2 regions of the Serratia sp. LTN-2 genome follow, and region 1 is predicted to be linked to the other one. Evidence: riboswitches for the same ligand, from Rfam matches in the RefSeq annotation. Region 1 holds a riboswitch; the other holds the start of a gene.
What was found. Region 1 has a riboswitch for fluoride ahead of crcB (fluoride efflux transporter CrcB). Riboswitches for the same ligand answer to the same signal wherever they lie in the genome.
Positions count from the first base shown of each region.

Region 2: it holds a riboswitch for fluoride, as region 1 does, so the genes downstream of both, AC6BYQ_RS00500 (DHHA2 domain-containing protein) here and crcB (fluoride efflux transporter CrcB) in region 1, are expected to answer to the same signal.

Region 1 is NZ_JCAXDO010000004.1:305,035-314,180, forward strand. Features, by position in the region: gene AC6BYQ_RS11345 (M20 peptidase aminoacylase family protein) at 1-79, opposite strand, end outside; gene cspE (transcription antiterminator/RNA stability regulator CspE) at 425-634, shown strand; gene AC6BYQ_RS11355 (multidrug effflux MFS transporter) at 692-1,882, opposite strand; gene AC6BYQ_RS11360 (TetR/AcrR family transcriptional regulator) at 1,889-2,485, opposite strand; gene crcB (fluoride efflux transporter CrcB) at 2,774-3,157, opposite strand; fluoride riboswitch at 3,237-3,299, opposite strand; gene AC6BYQ_RS11370 (GNAT family N-acetyltransferase) at 3,383-3,811, shown strand; gene AC6BYQ_RS11375 (diguanylate cyclase) at 3,813-4,880, opposite strand; gene tatA (Sec-independent protein translocase subunit TatA) at 5,099-5,317, shown strand; gene lipA (lipoyl synthase) at 5,412-6,377, opposite strand; gene lipB (lipoyl(octanoyl) transferase LipB) at 6,370-7,038, opposite strand; gene ybeD (DUF493 family protein YbeD) at 7,173-7,439, opposite strand; gene dacA (D-alanyl-D-alanine carboxypeptidase DacA) at 7,544-8,755, opposite strand; gene rlpA (endolytic peptidoglycan transglycosylase RlpA) at 8,936-9,146, opposite strand, start outside.
Region 2 is NZ_JCAXDO010000001.1:95,362-104,507, forward strand. Features, by position in the region: gene AC6BYQ_RS00480 (NADH:flavin oxidoreductase/NADH oxidase family protein) at 274-1,494, opposite strand; gene AC6BYQ_RS00485 (MerR family transcriptional regulator) at 1,566-1,973, shown strand; gene eno (phosphopyruvate hydratase) at 1,970-3,253, opposite strand; gene AC6BYQ_RS00495 (adenine nucleotide alpha hydrolase family protein) at 3,271-3,699, opposite strand; gene AC6BYQ_RS00500 (DHHA2 domain-containing protein) at 3,703-4,668, opposite strand; fluoride riboswitch at 4,709-4,783, opposite strand; gene AC6BYQ_RS00505 (PAS domain S-box protein) at 4,965-6,845, shown strand; gene AC6BYQ_RS00510 (AraC family ligand binding domain-containing protein) at 6,917-7,765, shown strand; gene AC6BYQ_RS00515 (DUF2000 domain-containing protein) at 7,819-8,226, shown strand; gene AC6BYQ_RS00520 (hypothetical protein) at 8,456-9,146, shown strand, end outside.

The DNA of each region.
Region 1 (9,146 bases):
ATTCGTGATTGGAAAGCTCGGGGTTTTGGTGAAGCTCACGCCGATAGGCGATAATTTTGTCTGCCAACTGGCTGGTCATAGGCTTGGCTCACAGTGGGAAATAAACCCTAACCCTAGTGCAGCGGGTGCCGAAGCAAAAAGACCATCTGGTTATATTTCATAGCGATTGCGTCTGCACGGGGGCGTCAACGATGGAGAAATGGGCAAGTTTGGGCGTTCGCTCGTTGTTTGCCGGCGCCTGAAGAGGATTGACCTGAAACGGTAACTTATCGCAACCGGTGCAATCAATTTACACCGGGCAACACGGATTTTTTCACTCTTTATCGGATTTCTGTGATCGCGGTGGTGGACAAAATCCTGCCTGCTTGCTGTACTGTGATCGACACAGGTTTTGTGTCTTTCATTCACGTTAAAGGTAAGTTTGATGTCTAAGATTAAAGGTAGCGTTAAGTGGTTTAATGAATCCAAAGGCTTCGGTTTCATTACTCCGGAAGATGGTAGCAAGGACGTTTTCGTTCACTTCTCTGCCATCGTTAGCAACGGTTTCAAAACGCTTGCTGAAGGCCAGCGTGTAGAATTTGAAATCACGAACGGTGCCAAAGGCCCATCTGCCGCTAACGTTACTGCTATCTAAGCTGTGTAGCTGAATTTCTTAAAACCCGCTCATTGAGCGGGTTTTTTATTGGGCGCATTATGCTTCGCTGCGGCGGGCCAACAGGCTGAACAGCAGGATGGCGACGGCGTAGCAGCCGACGATGGTCAGCGCCATCGACAGGCTCGAGGTGCCGCCCAGCCCGGTGAGCGGCACGGCGCAGGCGCCGAGCGCGAACATGCACACGCCGATCAAGGCTGAGGCGCTGCCCGCTTTGTCACCCTGGCTTTGCATCGCCAGCGAAGAGGCGGTCGGGCCGACGATGCCGATCACCGCCACCGAGAAGAACAGCGGCACCAGCAGCAATACCAGCGGCGCGTGCAGCGCGGCGGCCAACAGCAGCAACAGCGACGCGACGGCTGCCAGCGTCAGCCCGCTCTTCAACACCCGGCGCTCACCCCAACGAGAACTGAGGCGGCTGGCCAGCTGCGCTGCAATGATCAGCCCGACGCCGTTAATGGCGAAGCACAGGCTGAACATCTGCGGGCTGAGGCCGTAGATCTGCTGCAAGACGAAAGGCGAGGCGCCGATATAGGCGAACATGCCGGCCATCACGAAGCCCTGCGTCAGGCACAGCCCCATGAAATAGCGCTGGGTCAACAGACTGCCCAGCGACATCAGCATCGCCAGGATGCCGCCCTGGCTGCGGCGCTCGACCGGCAGGGATTCGCGTAGCTTCAGCGCCGACAGGCTGAACAGCAGCACCGCGATGGCCGCCAGCACGCCGAAGATGCCGCGCCAGTTCATCACCTGCAGCATGACGCCGCCCAGCACCGGCGCGACGATCGGCGCCAGGCCGTTGACCAGCATCAGCAAGGCGAAGAAGCGGGTCAGCTCATGCCCGGCATACAGATCGCGGGCGATGGCGCGGGAAATCACCGCCCCACCGGCGCCGGCGATGCCCTGCAGCAGACGGGCGATCAGCAACTGGTCGATGGTGGGCGCCAGCGCACACCACAGCGAAGCGCCCAGCAGCAGGATCAGCGACAGCAGCAGCGGGCGCATGCGGCCCAGTTTGTCGCTGTAAGGGCCGAAAATCAGCTGGCCGACGCCCAGACCGAGCAGCCCGGTGGTCAGACTGAGCTGCGCGGCGGCGGTGGAGGTATTCAGCTCGCCTGCCATCTCCGGCAGGGCGGGCAGGTAGAGATCGGTGCACAGCGGCCCCAGCGCGGCCAACAGGCCAAGCACGACGGCGTACACCAGACGTTGTCTGGCTAAGTGTTTGGTCATGAGAGATTAGGATTTCCTGAACAGATGAGAAATGGCCTGCTGATACAGATCGCGCAGCAGGGACGCATCGGCTTTTTGCGTGGTAAGGATCCGGTAACCGGTGCCTTCGCTCATGACGGCGATAAACTCCACCCGCGCGGCGATCTCTTCCGCGCTGAAATGGGGATACAGCCGCTGCAGGTTGTGGCACACGTGGCGAAACAGCCGCGCTTCAGCGTCGCTGAGCATTTTGGCCACCACCGGATTGCGCGTGGCCTCGGCGGTCACTTCCAGCATCAGCATGTGGTCGGTTTCGCTCTCGCCCGGCTGCTGGAACAGCGTGCGCGCCGCCAGCACGCCGGCGATCAGATTGATGTGATCGCCAAGGTTTTCCAGGCGCTGCATCTTGTTGGCGATGATGCGGTTGACGATCTCCTCGATAATCGCGTCTTTATTGGCGAAATAGCGATAGATTTGGCCGACGCTGAGCTGTGAGCCCTGGGCGATTTCCGCCATGCTGGCGGCGTGGAAACCGTGGCGACGGAAGCTGATTTTCGCCGCTTCGACGATCTGATCGCGGCGCGCCTGCACCTTGGCCTGTTTAGTGTCGTTGGGGGAGAGCATCTGCCCGATCCTTTGCTACGCGTGAGCCGGGTTCACATTTTTGGGTGTGAACGTTCATTCTCAATTGTAGTGCAACCGACGGGAAGGGTGCAAGATGAACGCGTGCTGCGGGAAAAGGCGTTTAAGCGAACAGGTAAGATTTGATAAAGGCGGCGACGATCAGCACGCACAGCGCAACGGCGATCGCTTCGGCGGCGGTTTTCGGCAGGCTAAACATAGCGGTTTCTCATCCAGTCAGGGGTACTGGATGAGATTATGCGCATGCAAGATTAAGGAAACATTAAGGACTTAGCGCCCGTTGACCCACATGACCAGCATGAAAGCCAGCAGCGTCATCGCCAGCGAACCGGCCAGGTTGAGCAGCATATTGGCCAATGCCCAGCCGAAGCGGCCATCCTGCATCAGGTACACCACCTCCAGCGAAAAGGTAGAGAAGGTGGTCAAGCCGCCGCAAAACCCGGTGGTGATCAGCAATTTCCAGGTGGGATCCAGGTACGTCATGCGGGTGAAAATCGCCATCGCCAGGCCGATGATAAAACCGCCGACCAGATTGACCATCAGCGTACCGAGCGGAATGTGGGCGTTCAACGGATTCATTTTCATGCTTACCGCCCAGCGCAGTACGCTGCCGACGCCGCCGCCGATAAATACGGCCAGTAAAGAACTCAACATGGGGCAACTACCTTTCAATCAGAGAAATTCACGGGACTCGGAAAGGGACAGGCGTAACGCTACGCGCCTCTCTCCGAGAGGTTACGTAGACATCATCAGCCTGTGAAGGCGGTTAGGGAGGAATGTCATCTCCAGCGTGCCGCACGGCCTTTTTCGCCGTACCCGTTGGATGTTACACCTAAAGCCGCCTATTTTGTAGTATCGACACTCTGCGAGGTAAAACGGATGGAAATCAGAACGGCGCGTCTGAGCGACCGGCACGCTATCGCCGAATTAATGACGGCGCTGGATTATCCCGGCACCGAGGCGTTTCTGACGCAGCGAATGCAGCAACTGTTGGCGCATCCGGATGAGGCGCTGCTGGTGGCGGTGGAGGAGGAGCAAGTGCTGGGCGTGTTGTCGCTGCATTTTTTGCCTCAGCTGGCGTTGGCCGGCGATATTGCCCGCATCAGCTATTTTTGCGTCGACGATCGGGCGCGCGGCGCGGGCGTAGGGCGGTTGCTGTTGGCGGAGGGCGAGGCGTTGGCGCACCGTCGCGGCTGCGATCGGTTGGAAGTTCATTGCCACAGCCGCCGCGAGCGGGCCCATGCGTTTTATCGGCGCGAAGGCTTTGTCGAAGCGCCAAAGTATTTTGCCAAGCTATTAAGTCAGTAAGCTAGCCACCCGTCGGCGTCGCCGTTTCCAGCCGGTTGCGGCCGTTTTGCTTCGCCCGGTAGAGCGCGCCGTCGGCGGCTTTCAGCCAGTCCAGATAACCGCCCAACTCGGGGTGGTAGTTGGCGATGCCGGCGCTGATCTGCAGCCGTAGCTGCGGCGCCTCTTTGAAGCTGACGGCGTCCAGCCGTTGCTGAATGCGCTGCAGGACGGTTGCCGCCTGTTCGGCGTTGGTGTTCGGTAGTACCGCGCCAAATTCGTCCCCGCCGTAACGCCCGACGATATCCACGTTGCGCAAGCCGATCAGCAGCTCTTCCGCCAGCGCCGCCAGGGCTTCGTCCCCCAGCGCATGGCCGAAGGTGTCGTTGATGGTTTTGAAGCGATCGATGTCCATCAGAATCAGCGTGGCGCTGTCCTGATAGCGGCGGCAGCTGTCAAACTGGCGATGCAGCAGATGCTCCCAGTGGCGGCGATTGTACAAACCGGTCAGCCCATCGCGGGTGCTGATGCGCTGCAGCTCCTGTTTCTTTTCCGCCAGCCGCTTGGCGGTGCGGTAGGTCACCAAACCAAGCAGCGTTGGATACAGATAGATCATCGGCAGGCACAGATAGATTTGCAGCGGGGTGCTTTGCGGGTGAAACGGGAAACCGAGCAGCGCGCCGGCGATCGCCGCGGCGGCCAGCTGAATCATCAATCCTTTCACAAACAGCGTTTTGCCGGCCGAGGCGATGTTGTTCATGCTCATCATCGACAGGATGACAATCGCAGGCAGCGCATTGAACGCCATCATCGCCGCCCAGACGCCGCCGAAAGCGGAGTCGATCAACAGGTTGCGAATTTCGGCTTTGAACGGATCTTTGGCGCGGCAGGCCAGGCGGTAGGCGAGATGCGGCCAGAGAAAGCCGTGAAAGGCCAGCAACAGCCAGACTGCCGTTGGCGGAGCCAGCGGGTAGAGCGCGGCGCAGACGCAGATAAAGCCAAGTCCCAAACCGGCCACGCGGGGCAGATAGGAGCGCTTGGCGAAGCTGAGGCCGGATTTTCGGGCATCGAAAATGGGTGGGGCAATATACATCCGGCATCTCCCTGATGAGTCTCACGGCAGCGTATCATGCGGGTGATAAACTAAGAATAGTCTGGTATTCACGCCGTGAAACCGTGTGGCATTCCTGCGACGGATCTCACTCTGTTACATGTTGCGGTTGTGCGAGCCGGGGGAAAGTCGCTAAATATTCGCAGGCAAGGTCAGTTTTTCTCGCTGTTCACGCAGCGCTCTATGATAAGAAGGTGAGTATGGAAGGTATCAGCATTACCAAACTTCTGGTGATTGCGGTGTTGGTGATTTTACTGTTCGGCACCAGCAAACTGCGCACGCTCGGCGCCGATCTTGGCGCGGCGCTGAAAGGCTTTAAAAAAGCCGTGGGCGACGACAGCACGCCACCGCCGGCCGCCGGCAACAACGCCGCCGAGAGCCAATCCGCTCAGCAGAGTGTCGAAAAGAAAGACGTTTAATCCCGTCTGATGGCGCGCAATAAAAAAACGGATGCCTTGCGGACATCCGTTTTTTGGCGTTTCCGCCGTCTTTAGCGTAACAAACTATTACGCGTTATTTCACTTCCATCCCTTTGGCCTGCAGATCGGCGTGGTAAGACGAACGCACGAACGGACCGCAGGCGGCGTGGGTGAAGCCCATCGCCATCGCTTCTTCTTTCATCTCGTCAAACTCGGCCGGGCTGACGTAGCGTTGCACCGGCAGGTGGTGACGGCTTGGCTGCAGGTATTGACCCAGCGTCAGCATGGTCACGCCGTGGCGACGCAGATCGCGCATCACTTCGACGATTTCCGCATTGGTTTCCCCAAGGCCGACCATCAGGCCGGACTTGGTCGGGATATCCGGGTGCGCTTCTTTAAAGCGTTCGAGCAGCTTCAGCGACCACTCGTAGTTGGCGCCCGGGCGCACCTGGCGGTATACGCGCGGCACGTTTTCCAGGTTGTGGTTGAACACGTCCGGCGGCGTGGCGGTGAGGATTTCCAGCGCGCGGTCCATACGGCCGCGGAAGTCCGGCACCAGCGTTTCGATTTTGATGTTCGGGCTCTTGGCGCGGATGGCCGAGATGCAGTCGGCAAAGTGCTGAGCACCGCCGTCGCGCAGATCGTCGCGGTCGACCGAGGTGATCACCACGTAACGCAGCGCCATGTCGGCGATGGTTTGCGCCAACTTTTCCGGCTCGTTGGCGTCCGGCGCGATCGGGCGGCCGTGGGCCACGTCGCAGAACGGGCAGCGGCGGGTACAGATGGCGCCGAGGATCATAAAGGTGGCGGTGCCGTGGTTGAAGCACTCGGACAGGTTAGGGCACGAGGCTTCCTCACAGACGGAGTGCAGGCCGTTCTTGCGCATCGCGGCTTTGATGCCCTGAATGCGCGTTGAGTCGGCAGGCAGTTTGATCTTCATCCACTCGGGTTTACGCAACAGCTCCTGCCGTTCGGTGACCACCGTTTTGACCGGGATCAGCGCCATTTTGTCAGCATCGCGGTATTTGACGCCGCGTTCCATCTGAATTGGTTTACTCATAATCGTGCAGGTTCCAGTTACGAAGCTCGACCGTCTGGTAGCCGAGTAAATGAACAAATTCCTGTACCAGGATTGGGTGTATGTCTTCAATGCCAACGCCGGGCGCCAGCGCGCTGACCTGCGTCATCTGCATGCCGGCGTAACCGCAAGGGTTGATGCGTTGGAAAGGGCTGAGATCCATCGCCACATTCAGGGCAAGGCCGTGGAATGAGCTGCCTTTGCGGATCCGCAAACCCAACGAACAGATTTTCTGCTCCCCCACGTACACGCCCGGCGCATCCGGGCGGGCGCGCGATTCGAGACGGAAGTGGGCGAGGGTGTTGATAACCGTATCTTCTATCGCCGTGACCAATTGGCGTACGCCGACCTTGCTGCGTTTCAGATCGACCATCACGTACATCACCTGCTGGCCCGGCCCGTGATAGGTCACCTGGCCGCCGCGATCGCTCTGGACAACCGGGATATCGCCGGGCATCAGTACGTGCTCGGCTTTGCCGGCCTGGCCCTGGGTGAACACCGGGTGATGCTGCACCAGCCACAGTTCGTCCGGCGTGCTCTCGGTACGACCGTCGGTGAAGTTATGCATGGCTTGGGATACAGGCGCGTAGGGCTGCAACCCCAGCTGACGCAAAATGATCTTGTCTGGTTGCAAAAGAGTCATCGTCAGGTTACAGAAGTGGTAAAGCCATTATACCGGGCGCTCCGGCCTGCGACCAGCCTTTCGCTGACCAAAAATGCGCAACCCGGGAAGACGCTGCGCCATCCCGGGTTGATAAGCAGGGGTTTATGCTGGAATTACAGCACCATGCGAACAATTTCAATGTTGCCCAACTCTTCGTACAGGGTTTCGACCTGCTCGATGTGAGTGGCGTTGATGGTGATGGAGACGGAGTGGTAGTTGCCTTTGCTGCTTGGCTTAACCTGCGGGTTGTAATCGCCCGGTGCATGGCGCTGCACCACTTCAACTACCTGGTCAACCAGCTCAGGCTGCGCCAGGCCCATCACCTTGTAGGTAAACGAGCAAGGGAATTCGAGCAGTTCGTTCAGTTTAGTTTTTTGCATGTGCGTGCGCTCCAGAGTGCTAGCTAATCTATAAATTATAACTCCCGCCGGGGCGGGAGTTAATGTTATTCAGTATATGGGGGCAATTTTGCCCGTTTCAACCGTTAACCGAACCAGTGGTGGAACATCAGTTTGATATAGTCCACGATGCGGCTGAAGAAACCACCTTCTTTCACTTCGTTCATCACCACCAGCGGACGCTGATCGATGGTTTTGCCGTCCAGTTGGAAGTTGATGGTGCCGACCACCTGATTTTTCGCCAGCGGCGCGTGAATTTCCGGCGTGTTCAGCACATAGCTGGCCTTCAGATCTTTCATGCGGCCACGCGGGATGGTCAGGTAGACGTCTTTGTCCACGCCCAGCTCAACGCGATCGGCGTCGCCGAACCAGACCGGCTCGGAGGCGAACTCTTTACCGACTTTCAGTGGCGCCACGGTTTCAAAGAAGCGGAAGCCCCAGGTCAGCAGTTTCTTGCTCTCGGTTTCACGTCCTTTGTAGGTGCGGCCACCCAGCACGGCGGAGATCAGACGCATCTGGCCTTCGGTCGCCGAAGCCACCAGGTTGTAACCCGCCGCGTCGGTGTGGCCGGTTTTGATGCCGTCGACGTTCAGGCTGGTGTCCCACAGCAGACCGTTGCGGTTCATCTGGCGGATATTGTTGAAGGTGAACTCTTTTTCTTTATAAATCGCGTATTCGTCCGGTACGTCACGGATCAGCGCCTGGCCGATCAACGCCATGTCGCGCGCCGAGCTGTATTGCCCTTGGGCATCCAGGCCGTGCACCGTCTGGAAGTGGGTGTTCTGCAGGCCCAGCTTGTTGACGTAGGTGTTCATCAGGTTGACGAACGCGTCCTGGCTGCCGGCAACGTAGTCGGCCATCGCCACGCAGGCGTCGTTACCGGACTGCAGGTTGATGCCGCGGGTCAGTTTGGAGACCGGCACGCGATCGCCTGGCTTCAGGAACATCAGCGAGGAGCCTTTGAACACCGGGTTGCCGGTCGCCCAGGCGTCCTGGCCGACGGTCACCATGTCGTCCTGGCCGATTTTGCCGGCTTTCAGCGCCTGGCCGATGACGTAGCTGGTCATCATTTTGGTCAGGCTGGCCGGATCGCGACGTGCGTCGGCGTTCATCTCGGCCAGCACTTTGCCGGAGTTGTAATCAATCAGGATGTACGCTTCCGCATCGATCTGCGGGACACCTGGGATCATGGTTTTGAGGTTAACGTCATCGGCATGCGCGACGGAGGCTGCGCCCATTGCGATAACGGTGCCGAATGCGATGCTCTTGATTAAGCGAAAAGAAGTTACTTGTTTCATGATCGGGACTACAACATCCGTGAAAGTAAAGTTAAAAAACGAGCCACACTATAGCAGATGCGATCCCGGCAGGCATTACCCATTCATCTGCCTAATTGCGGTTAGTGCACTTTTAGCTGCAAGAAAATGTTTCAGCTAAATAACCGCTTATCGGCCGTGAATGCCCGCCGGGCTTAATGCTCAGGGTGCAGCAGTAACGAAAGACTGTTGTTGCGCTTCGCTGGCCAGGCGTTGTTGCAGCTGGGCGGCCTGCTGACGGCTGCTGAACGGACCGAGCTGAACGCGATAAACGTTGCCGTTGGCCGCCACTTTGCCTGGGACGCCAAACTGCTGGCTCAGGCTTTGCTGCCAGCTTTGGGCGCGCTCGGCGCTGCTCAGCGCGCCGACCTGC
Region 2 (9,146 bases), on a different contig from region 1:
CCGTTCCGCCGCCAACCTGACGGTTTCTTTAATGCATTTATAATTAAGGTAAATTTCCGGCTAATAACATAAATAGAAAATAGCGGCTTATTTTTATCTATTCACCACCTTAAGTCCTATAGCGTTTATATACACAGAAATTGTGATGAATATAAATGACCAACCGTTAAAAGCGCAGCATCCAGATCGGTGATTTCTCTCAGATTTCACGTAGCGCGATCAAAAAAGCGCGATTTTTACGCAGCGCCGGCCAATTGGCCGGCGCCGTTGTTGTTAACGTTGCCGTAACCAGGCGTGGTAGCGCTGCAGGATACGGCGGGTGCGCCACCGATCGACGAGCAGCGTGAACAGCGGGGAGTAGCGCACGCTGCGTGGCCGATTGTCACTCAGCGCCCGCATGCGGCGTTTGACCAACGCCATGCGGGCGAGCGCCGCCATCGTTTTATTTCGCCAGGTAACCGGCGCGGGCAACGCATGAGGGGCGGCGCCGGTTTGCCAGCGCCGCGGCAGATCGGGCATTTCCGCCATGGCGGTGGCGATGCCGGCCACCGCGACGCCGCTGTCCAGCACCTGTTGCGCCACCGCCGGGCGAGCGATGCCACCGGTGGTCATCACCGGCATGCGGGCCACGGCGGCGAGATCGCGGGCGAAGGTCAGAAAATAGGCTTCGCGCGCCAGGGTGCGGCCGTCCGCCGTTTCGCCTTGCATCGCCGGGCTTTCATAGCTGCCGCCGGACAGTTCGATCAAATCGACCGGCAGATCGTTCAACATCAACACGACCTGCCGGGCATCGTCTGCGGAAAACCCGCCGCGCTGAAAATCGGCGGAGTTCAGTTTGACCGCTACGCAAAAGCCCGGTGAAACCCGCGTGCGCACCGCGCGCACCACCTCCAGCAACAGGCGGGCGCGGTTCGCCAGTTCGCCGCCCCAGCGGTCGCTGCGCTGGTTGGTCAGCGGCGACAGAAATTGAGAAATCAGGTAGCCGTGCGCCGCGTGGATCTCAACGCCGGTAAAGCCGGCCTGTTCGGCGGCGTGTGCGCTGGCGGCGAAGCGCGCGATGACCTCGGCGATCTGCGCTTCATTCATGGCCTGCGGCTGGGCGAACAGTTTGCTGTGCTTGCCCATCGCCAGCGGGATAGCGGAGGGTGCCCACGCGTTGCCGCCCATGTTCGCCATCACCTGACGCCCCGGGTGGTTGAGCTGCATCCACACCTGCGCGCCGCCCTGGCGCGCGGCCTTGGCCCAGGTTTCGAACGGCGCAAGCGGCGTATCCTGTTCCAGCACCACGCCGCCGGGGCCGGTCATGGCGCGGCCGTCGATCATCACGTTGCCGGTGATGATCAAACCGGCGCCGCCCTCGGCCCAATAGCGATATAAACGCCACAGCGCGGGGCCGGGCAGTTGGTTCCGGTCGGCCAGATTCTCTTCCATTGCCGCCTTGGCCAGACGGTTGGTCAAGCGGCTGCCGTTGGGCAAAGTCAGTGGGGTAAACATCGGGTTTGCGCTCCTGTCGCAGGGGAATGGCGTTATACTAGGTTTAAAGTTAACTTTAAGGTCAATAGGGCATGAAGATCGGAGAATTGGCGGAGCGCGTCGGGATGGCCACCTCGGCGATACGTTACTACGAGCAGCAGGGGCTGTTGCCGAAAGCGGTGCGTGGCGTCAACGGCTACCGGGTGTATAGCGAAAGCGCGCTGGAGCGGCTGCACCTGATCCAAATCGGCCAGAATCTGGGGTTTTCGCTGCAGGCGATTCGCGGAGTATTGGCGCTGCAGGGCAGCGCTTATGAGGAGGGGCTGATACAGGGCGTCGATGCCCGTTTGGCGGAAATCGAACGGATGATGGCGACGCTGAATGAGCAGCGAGAAGCGTTGCTGGCGACCCGGCTGACTTTGCTGCAGTCCGGCGTGGCCGGGCTGTGCCGCGCAAAAGATGAAAAGCGGGCCGGCGCGTTGCCGGCCTGCAAATCTTAACGCCGTTTGAAGGCCGATCGGCCGGCATACTCGGCGGCGGCACCAAGCTGATCTTCGATGCGCATCAGCTGATTGTATTTCTCGATGCGTTCGCCGCGGCTCGGCGCGCCGGTTTTCAGATGGCCGGCTCGCATCGCGACCGTCATATCGGCGATAAAGCTGTCGACGGTTTCGCCGCTGCGGTGCGAGATAAAGGTGCCCCAGCCGTTCGCCTGGCAAAGCTGCACGGCGGCGAAGGTTTCGCTCAGTGTGCCAATCTGGTTCAGCTTGATCAGCGCCGCGTTGGCCAGGCGTTCATCAATCCCGCGCTGGATGTATTTGACGTTGGTGACGAACAGATCGTCGCCGACCAGCTCCACCTGATCGCCCAGGGCGTCGCTGAGCAGACGCCAGCCGGCCCAATCGTCCTCGGCCAAGCCGTCTTCAATCAGCACGATGGGGAAGTCCTGCACCAGCCGTTGGTAATAGGCCGTCATTTGGGCGGCGTCCAGCTCAAGGTTCTCGCTGCGCAGACGGTATTTGCCGTTGGCGTAGAATTCACTCGAGGCCGGATCCATGCAAATGGCGATATCTTCTCCCGGCCGGTAACCGGCTTTTTCTATCGCCTGCACGATCAGCTCCAACGGTTGCCGGTTAGAGGCGACCGCCGGCGCGAAACCGCCTTCGTCACCGACGCCGACCGACAGGCCTTTGTCCAATAGAATTTGGCGCAGTGTCTGATAGACTTCGCTGCCCCAGCGCACGGCCTCGCGCAGCGACGGCGCGCCCAAGGGGGCAATCATAAACTCCTGAAAATCCGCCCCTTGCCAGCGGGCATGCACGCCGCCGTTGATGATATTCATGCAGGGTACCGGCAGCAGGTTGGCGCCGATGCCGCCTAGATAACGATACAGCGGCAGCTGCGACAACTGCGCCGCCAGGCGGGCGGCGGCCAGAGAAACGCCGAGCAGGGCGTTAGCGCCCAGGCGGCTTTTGTTCTCGCTGCCGTCCAGCGCGATCAGCCGGCGGTCTATCTCCTGTTGTTGGCGCACATCCACCCCGCGTAGCGCCTCATTGATCGCCGTTTTGACGCTTTGCACCGCTTCCAGCACGCCTTTGCCGCCGAAACGGCGCGGATCGCCGTCGCGATGTTCCACAGCTTCGCGCGAACCGGTGCTGGCCCCGGAAGGCACCGAGGCCCGTGCCACGGCGCCTGCCGCGCTCATTTCGACTTCGACGGTCGGGTTGCCGCGCGAATCCAGGATCTCTCTGGCGGTTACGCTTTCAATCTCATAGCTCATGGGGAGTCACCTCGCTTCTAGGGAGTGGGAACGTGTTTTATCAGCACGTCGATGGACAAGTGATTAATGAACTCGAAGCCGAAGGAGGCATAGACGCCAAACGGACGGTTCTGGTGGCCGAGCAGCAGCAGATCGACGCCTTCACGTGCAATCAGAGCCTCGACGTCTTTGAAGCGATGGATGCTGACGATCGATCGCACCTCCAGCGGGACTGCGCTGTCCTCCACCAGGCGGCTGAGCATGGCTTTGGCGGCGATCACCTCGCTGGACTGACGATCTTTGGTCAGCGAATCGCTCAGGTAATCCAGTTCGGCGTAGTCGGCGCTGATGTGCGCCACGGTAATGCGCGTATTCATCTGTTGATTAAGGCGTTCGGCATGGCGCAACAACAGCCGGCCGTCGCGTTCGTCCTGCACCAGCAGTAAAGCGTGTTGGTAGAGTGGCATGACTTATCTCCCTGCGTTAGCAATCTGGCGGGTTAACCACGGTAAAACCTCTTTTTTCCGGCTCGTCATGCCGGGCAGCGATACCTGACGGGCGTCGAGCACCCGGTTCGACGAAAAGTAAAGGGTGGAGCGGCCAAGCGTGATGTCGGTAACCAGCAGCGCGGCCATCTCCAGCCCGGCCTCCTGCTTCGCGTGTTCAAGCGCCTGTTGCAGCGCGGGCAGCAGCGGCTCGATGTCGCTCATTGCCCGCACTTCGATCTGCGACAGCAGCAGCGAGACGCTCTGGATGCGGTAATGCTTGGCGTCACGGTGCAGCAACTGCGGCGCGGATTGCCCCGAAAGGTCGGTCTTGGCGGCGATCAGGCCGGCGGTGAAGGCGTCATAGTCGACGTGAGCAATTGCGCTTAACCGTTCGGCGGCCAACCGATCCAGCTCGGTGGTGGTCGGGGCGCTGAGCGCGACGGTATCGCTCAGGATGGCGCCCAGCAGCAGCGTGGCCTGGGCGGCGGAAAGCGGCATCGGCCTTTCCACCGTCAGGATTTGCAGAATGACGGTGGCGCAGCAGCCGACGACGCGGATCCAGACATCGGGCGGGTTGCGGGTGATCAACGTGCCCAGCCGGTGATGATCGATAACGCCGACCACGTCGCTGTGCGGCAATGAGGCCGGGCCTTGCTCGGCGTCGGTAAAATCGACCAGCCAGACTTGACGATCGCGGAGATCGTCTTGCAGCAGCGGGGGGGCTTGCACGCCGGCGGCGGCCAGGATGTAGCGAGTTTCCGGCGTCAGCTCGCCGAGGCGGAAAGCCACGGCCGGCTTGCCGAGATGATTGAGCCAGTCGGCGACCACCAGCGCGCTGCAGATGCTGTCGCTGTCGGGATTTTTATGGCCGAAAACGTACAGGGGCCTCTCGCGCTCGACGGCATCGGGCTGGGAGGGAAGACGGGTAAAACATGACATTTGATCCATAGCGACTCCTGACATACCTGCCTAAAAAATAAAGCGAAGTTGTATATCAGGCGTCATCATCCGGTTCGAGCGAACCGGCGGTTGGGAAAGGTGGAACACCATCACCTTGCGAATGACTGTAGCGCAGCGCGGCGGCAAACGCAACGCCCGGCAAAGCTGGCGAGAATGCGCAATCGGATTGATACTGAGTGAGTCCATGATGGACAAGGATATTTACCGCTTAACCGGCGGATACGCTGAACTGACTCACGCCGGCCGGATGCGCCGGAACTGTCTGAGACACAATGGGAGACAACATGCTCGAACCCTGCTTCCCCGAAAACGAAGCCGAACGCCTGTCGGTATTGAATTCGCTGAACGTGCTGGATTCGAACTCGGTGGAAAAACTGGATCGTATTACACGGCTGGCGGCGAAATATTTCGGCGTCACCATTGCGCTGGTGTCACTGATCGACCGGGATCGCCAATGGTTTCTATCGCGCTACGGTCTGGATGCCCGGGAAACGCCGCGCAATATCTCGTTTTGCGGCCATGCCATCTTGCAACGTGAAGCGCTGGTGGTGCCCGACACCGCCAACGATCCGCGATTTTTCGATAACCCGCTGGTGATCGGCGGGCCGCGAATCGGCTTTTACGTTGGGCAGCCGCTGTTGTCGCTCGACGGTTTGCCGCTCGGTACCCTGTGCATTATCGACAGCCAGCCGCAGCCGTTTTCCCAGGAACAGGTGGCCGACCTGCACGATTTCGCTGCCGTGGTCGAGGAGTACCTGCAGAGCATTGAACGCCACGTCTATACCGAAAACCTGAAGTCCAACCTGCAGCGCTCGGAAGCCTTGTTCGAACAGACCTTTGCCCAGGCGGCGGTGGGGATGGCGCTGGTCTCGCTGCAGGGATACTGGCTGCGGGTCAATCCGCGCATCTGTGAAATGCTGCACTATTCCGAGCGCGAACTGATGGATCGCACCTTTCAGGACATTACCTATCCGCTCGATCTCAATACCGACCTGGAAAAACTGCAGCAGCTGCTGAGAAACGAGATCAGTACCTATTCACTAGAGAAACGCTATTTTCGCGCCGATGGTTCGATCGTATGGGTGCAGCTGACGGTGGCGTTAAACCGGCTGCCGAACGGTAAACCGGATCATTTCATCTCGGTTATCGTCGATATCAGCGAGCGCAAGGCGGCAGAGGCCGATCTGTTTGCGCTACAGCACGAGCTGGAACAACGCGTTGAAATTCGCACGCGCGAGCTTAACGTCGTGGTCAAGAAGCTCAACGAGGAGATTGAGACTCGGGTGCTTGCCGAATACCAGCTCAGCACGGAGAAGGAGCGCCTGCGCGCTATCACTGACAACATGCCGGCCTTAATCAGCCAAATCGACGCTAATGAACGCTACCTGTTTGCCAACAGCGCCTATAAAACCTGGTTTGGCCTGGAAGAGAGCCGCCTCAGGGGGATGACGGTGCGCGATTTTATGGGGGAGAACGTTTATCAGATAGCGAAACCGATGATAGACAGAGCGTTGGCGGGGGAAATGGTGAGCTTCGAAAATGAGCTCCAGACCCAACGGGGCCTGTTGATGATCCACACCACGCTGGTGCCGTGTGACGCTCAGGGGTTTTACATTCTTTCCATGGACATTACCGAGTTGAAACGCCTGCAGCAACGGCTGGAGTACGATGCCACACACGACATGCTGACCGGGTTGACCAATCGCCGCGCCTTCCTGCGTCGGTTGTCCGGCACATTGCAGGCCTGTTGCGAACAGCGGCAGATGGCGCTGATATTCATCGATCTCGATGGTTTTAAAGCCCTCAATGACAGCCATGGCCATGACTTCGGCGATCTGATCCTGAAGACGTTCGCCAGGTTGCTCAGCGCCTGCGCCGGCGAACGCCATAGCGTTTCGCGCCTGGCCGGCGACGAGTTCACAGTGATCCTGTGGCCGTTGGCGGATCCGCGGCGCGAGGTCAGCGAGTTTTGCGAAAACGTGTTGGCACGCCTGGCCGATATTTCGCAGATCGGGCCGCAGACGGTGAGCCTGTCCGCCAGCCTGGGTGCGGCGATTTCCTCGCACAATGACGTGACGGAGGAGATGCTGTTGGCCCGTGCCGACGGCGCGATGTATCAGGCGAAATTGGCCGGAAAGGGTACTTACGCCATCTGCGAGTTGTGAACGTGAAATGATGACCGTCTCGAGGTAAGCTGTTTGTTCTTTTCCTGTGGCCAGTACTCCGGATTTATTGCATGGCGTCAAATCATCAACATGAAGACTGGTTGGAACTGCGGCGTGATGACGAGACCGGCATTGAGAGCGTTAACGCCCACTTTCAGGGGCATGCCTACGATCCTCACGATCATGATGAAATGCTGGTGGGCGTTACGCAGCAGGGCTTGCAGCGTTTCAATTGCCACCGCTCGCTGCATACCAGCCGGCCGGGGCGCGCCATACTGATCGAGCCGGGTGCGGTGCACGATGGTCATGCGCCGCAGGCCGAAGGGTTTACCTATGCGATGCTCTATTTGCCCCAGCATTGGGTATCCGCGGCGATGAACCGCCGCGGATTGGGCGACGCCTCGGTATTGGAAGGCGCGTTCCACAGCACGCTGACGGAGGATCCGATTTTGGCGTCCGCGATTCAGCAGGCCTTTTTTGCCCTTCATCATGGTGAAGGGCGGCTGGCGCGCGATCAGAGCCTGGACCATCTACTGACGCTTTTGGCGCGGCATATTCGCGTCATGTCGAGTCCCCAATGCGATGACGCGTTGATTGAGATGAATCGTCTACGGGACTATCTGCATGCGCATATGGCGGATAATCCCAGTCTGGATGACCTGGCGCTTCAGTGTGGTCTGGACCGTTTCCGTCTGACTCGTCAATTTACTCGGGCTTTCGGCCAGTCGCCGCATGCTTATTTGGTTCGGTTGAGGCTGCGAGCCGCGCGGTTGTTGCTGGCGCAGGGGGAAGAACCGGCACAGGTCGCCATGCAGGTGGGATTTGCCGATCAGAGCCATTTGGGCCGCTGGTTCCAGCGTGCCTATCGTTTATCGCCGGCGGCTTATCAGCGCCAGTGCACAAACGTTCTATACCGCTGACTCGCCGATCTTCGATGATGTGCTTTTAAGAGCACAACGGAGTAGAGCGAAATATGTTTGATACCAAGATAGCGTTTATCGTGCGTGACGATCTGCAGACCTGGCAGCGGTTGAATGTGGTGGCCTTTCTGGCGACGGGCATCGCCGCCGCCGCTCCGGAAATCATCGGCGAGTGCTACGTGGATGCGCAAGGCAGACGCTACGGTGGCATTTCTGGGCAGCCGATGCTGATTTTTGCCGCAGATCTGCCGGGTTTGCAAAATGTGCATCGCAAAGGGCTGGAGCGGGAATTGACGCTGATCCCCTATGTGCACGCCATGTTTTCGACCGGACACGATGAAGCCAACCGACAGGTTTTTCTCGCTGAGGACGCGGATAATCTGGATTTGGTTGGGTTGGCGCTACGCGGGCCAAAAAAAGCAGTGGACAAAGCGATCAAAGGGTTAGCGCTTCACGGGTGAAATGCCACTATGGCGGCATTCTCGGCACGCTAATATAAATAAAATTATTGAGCGCCGGGTTAAATAATCAAGCAGGCGATTATTTGACCCGGCAAGTAATATACTATTTATCCTATTAGGTAAGTAAAAACAACTATACTGAAACAGTTTCCCGCCTCGTAGTTATTCCTTTTAAAGCCGAAACTTGATGATAAACCGATTTAATCAGTGTTAAGTCAATGAGGTTTATATGAAAACAGTCTTGCAGTATATCGAGAGAAATAAAGAGAGCTACGCCCAACTTCCGCTATTTGAGTTTCTGCGCGATGAACGGCGCACGCCGCAGGAGCGGTTGGCATTTCTGCCGCACATCGCGTTTTTTATTATGGCTTTTTCCGATCTGAATAAGTTCGTGCTGCGTGACGAAACGCCATCTATCGATAGTTATCAACGTAAAGTCAATGCGCACACCTATGAAGATGACCATCACTGGCCGTGGTACCTCGAGGATCTGCACAAACTCGGCTACAACCGCTCCGCTACGCTGGCCGCGCATTTGGAAGGGCTCTGGAGCGAAGGTACTCGGGAGAATCGACTATTGACCTATCGGCTGTGCGCGCTGATAAGCAGCCTCAGCGGGCTGGAGCGGATCGTGGTGATTGAGGCCATCGAAGCAACCGGCAACGTGCTGTTTGGGTTGACGACACCGCTGGCCAACCGAATTCAGCAGGCAACCGGCGTTGAACTGCGTTATTGCGGCGAATTTCATTTAGCGCTGGAGACCGGCCATGCCCAGCATCAGGGGCAGGATGATCTGGCCGAGACGACGTTGACCGATGCCGTCAGGCAACGTTGCATTACCCATGTCGATGGCGTTTTTGCCTGGTTCGGCGATTTTACGCATGAGATGCTTGCGAACATCAAGGCGTCTGAAAGATTGG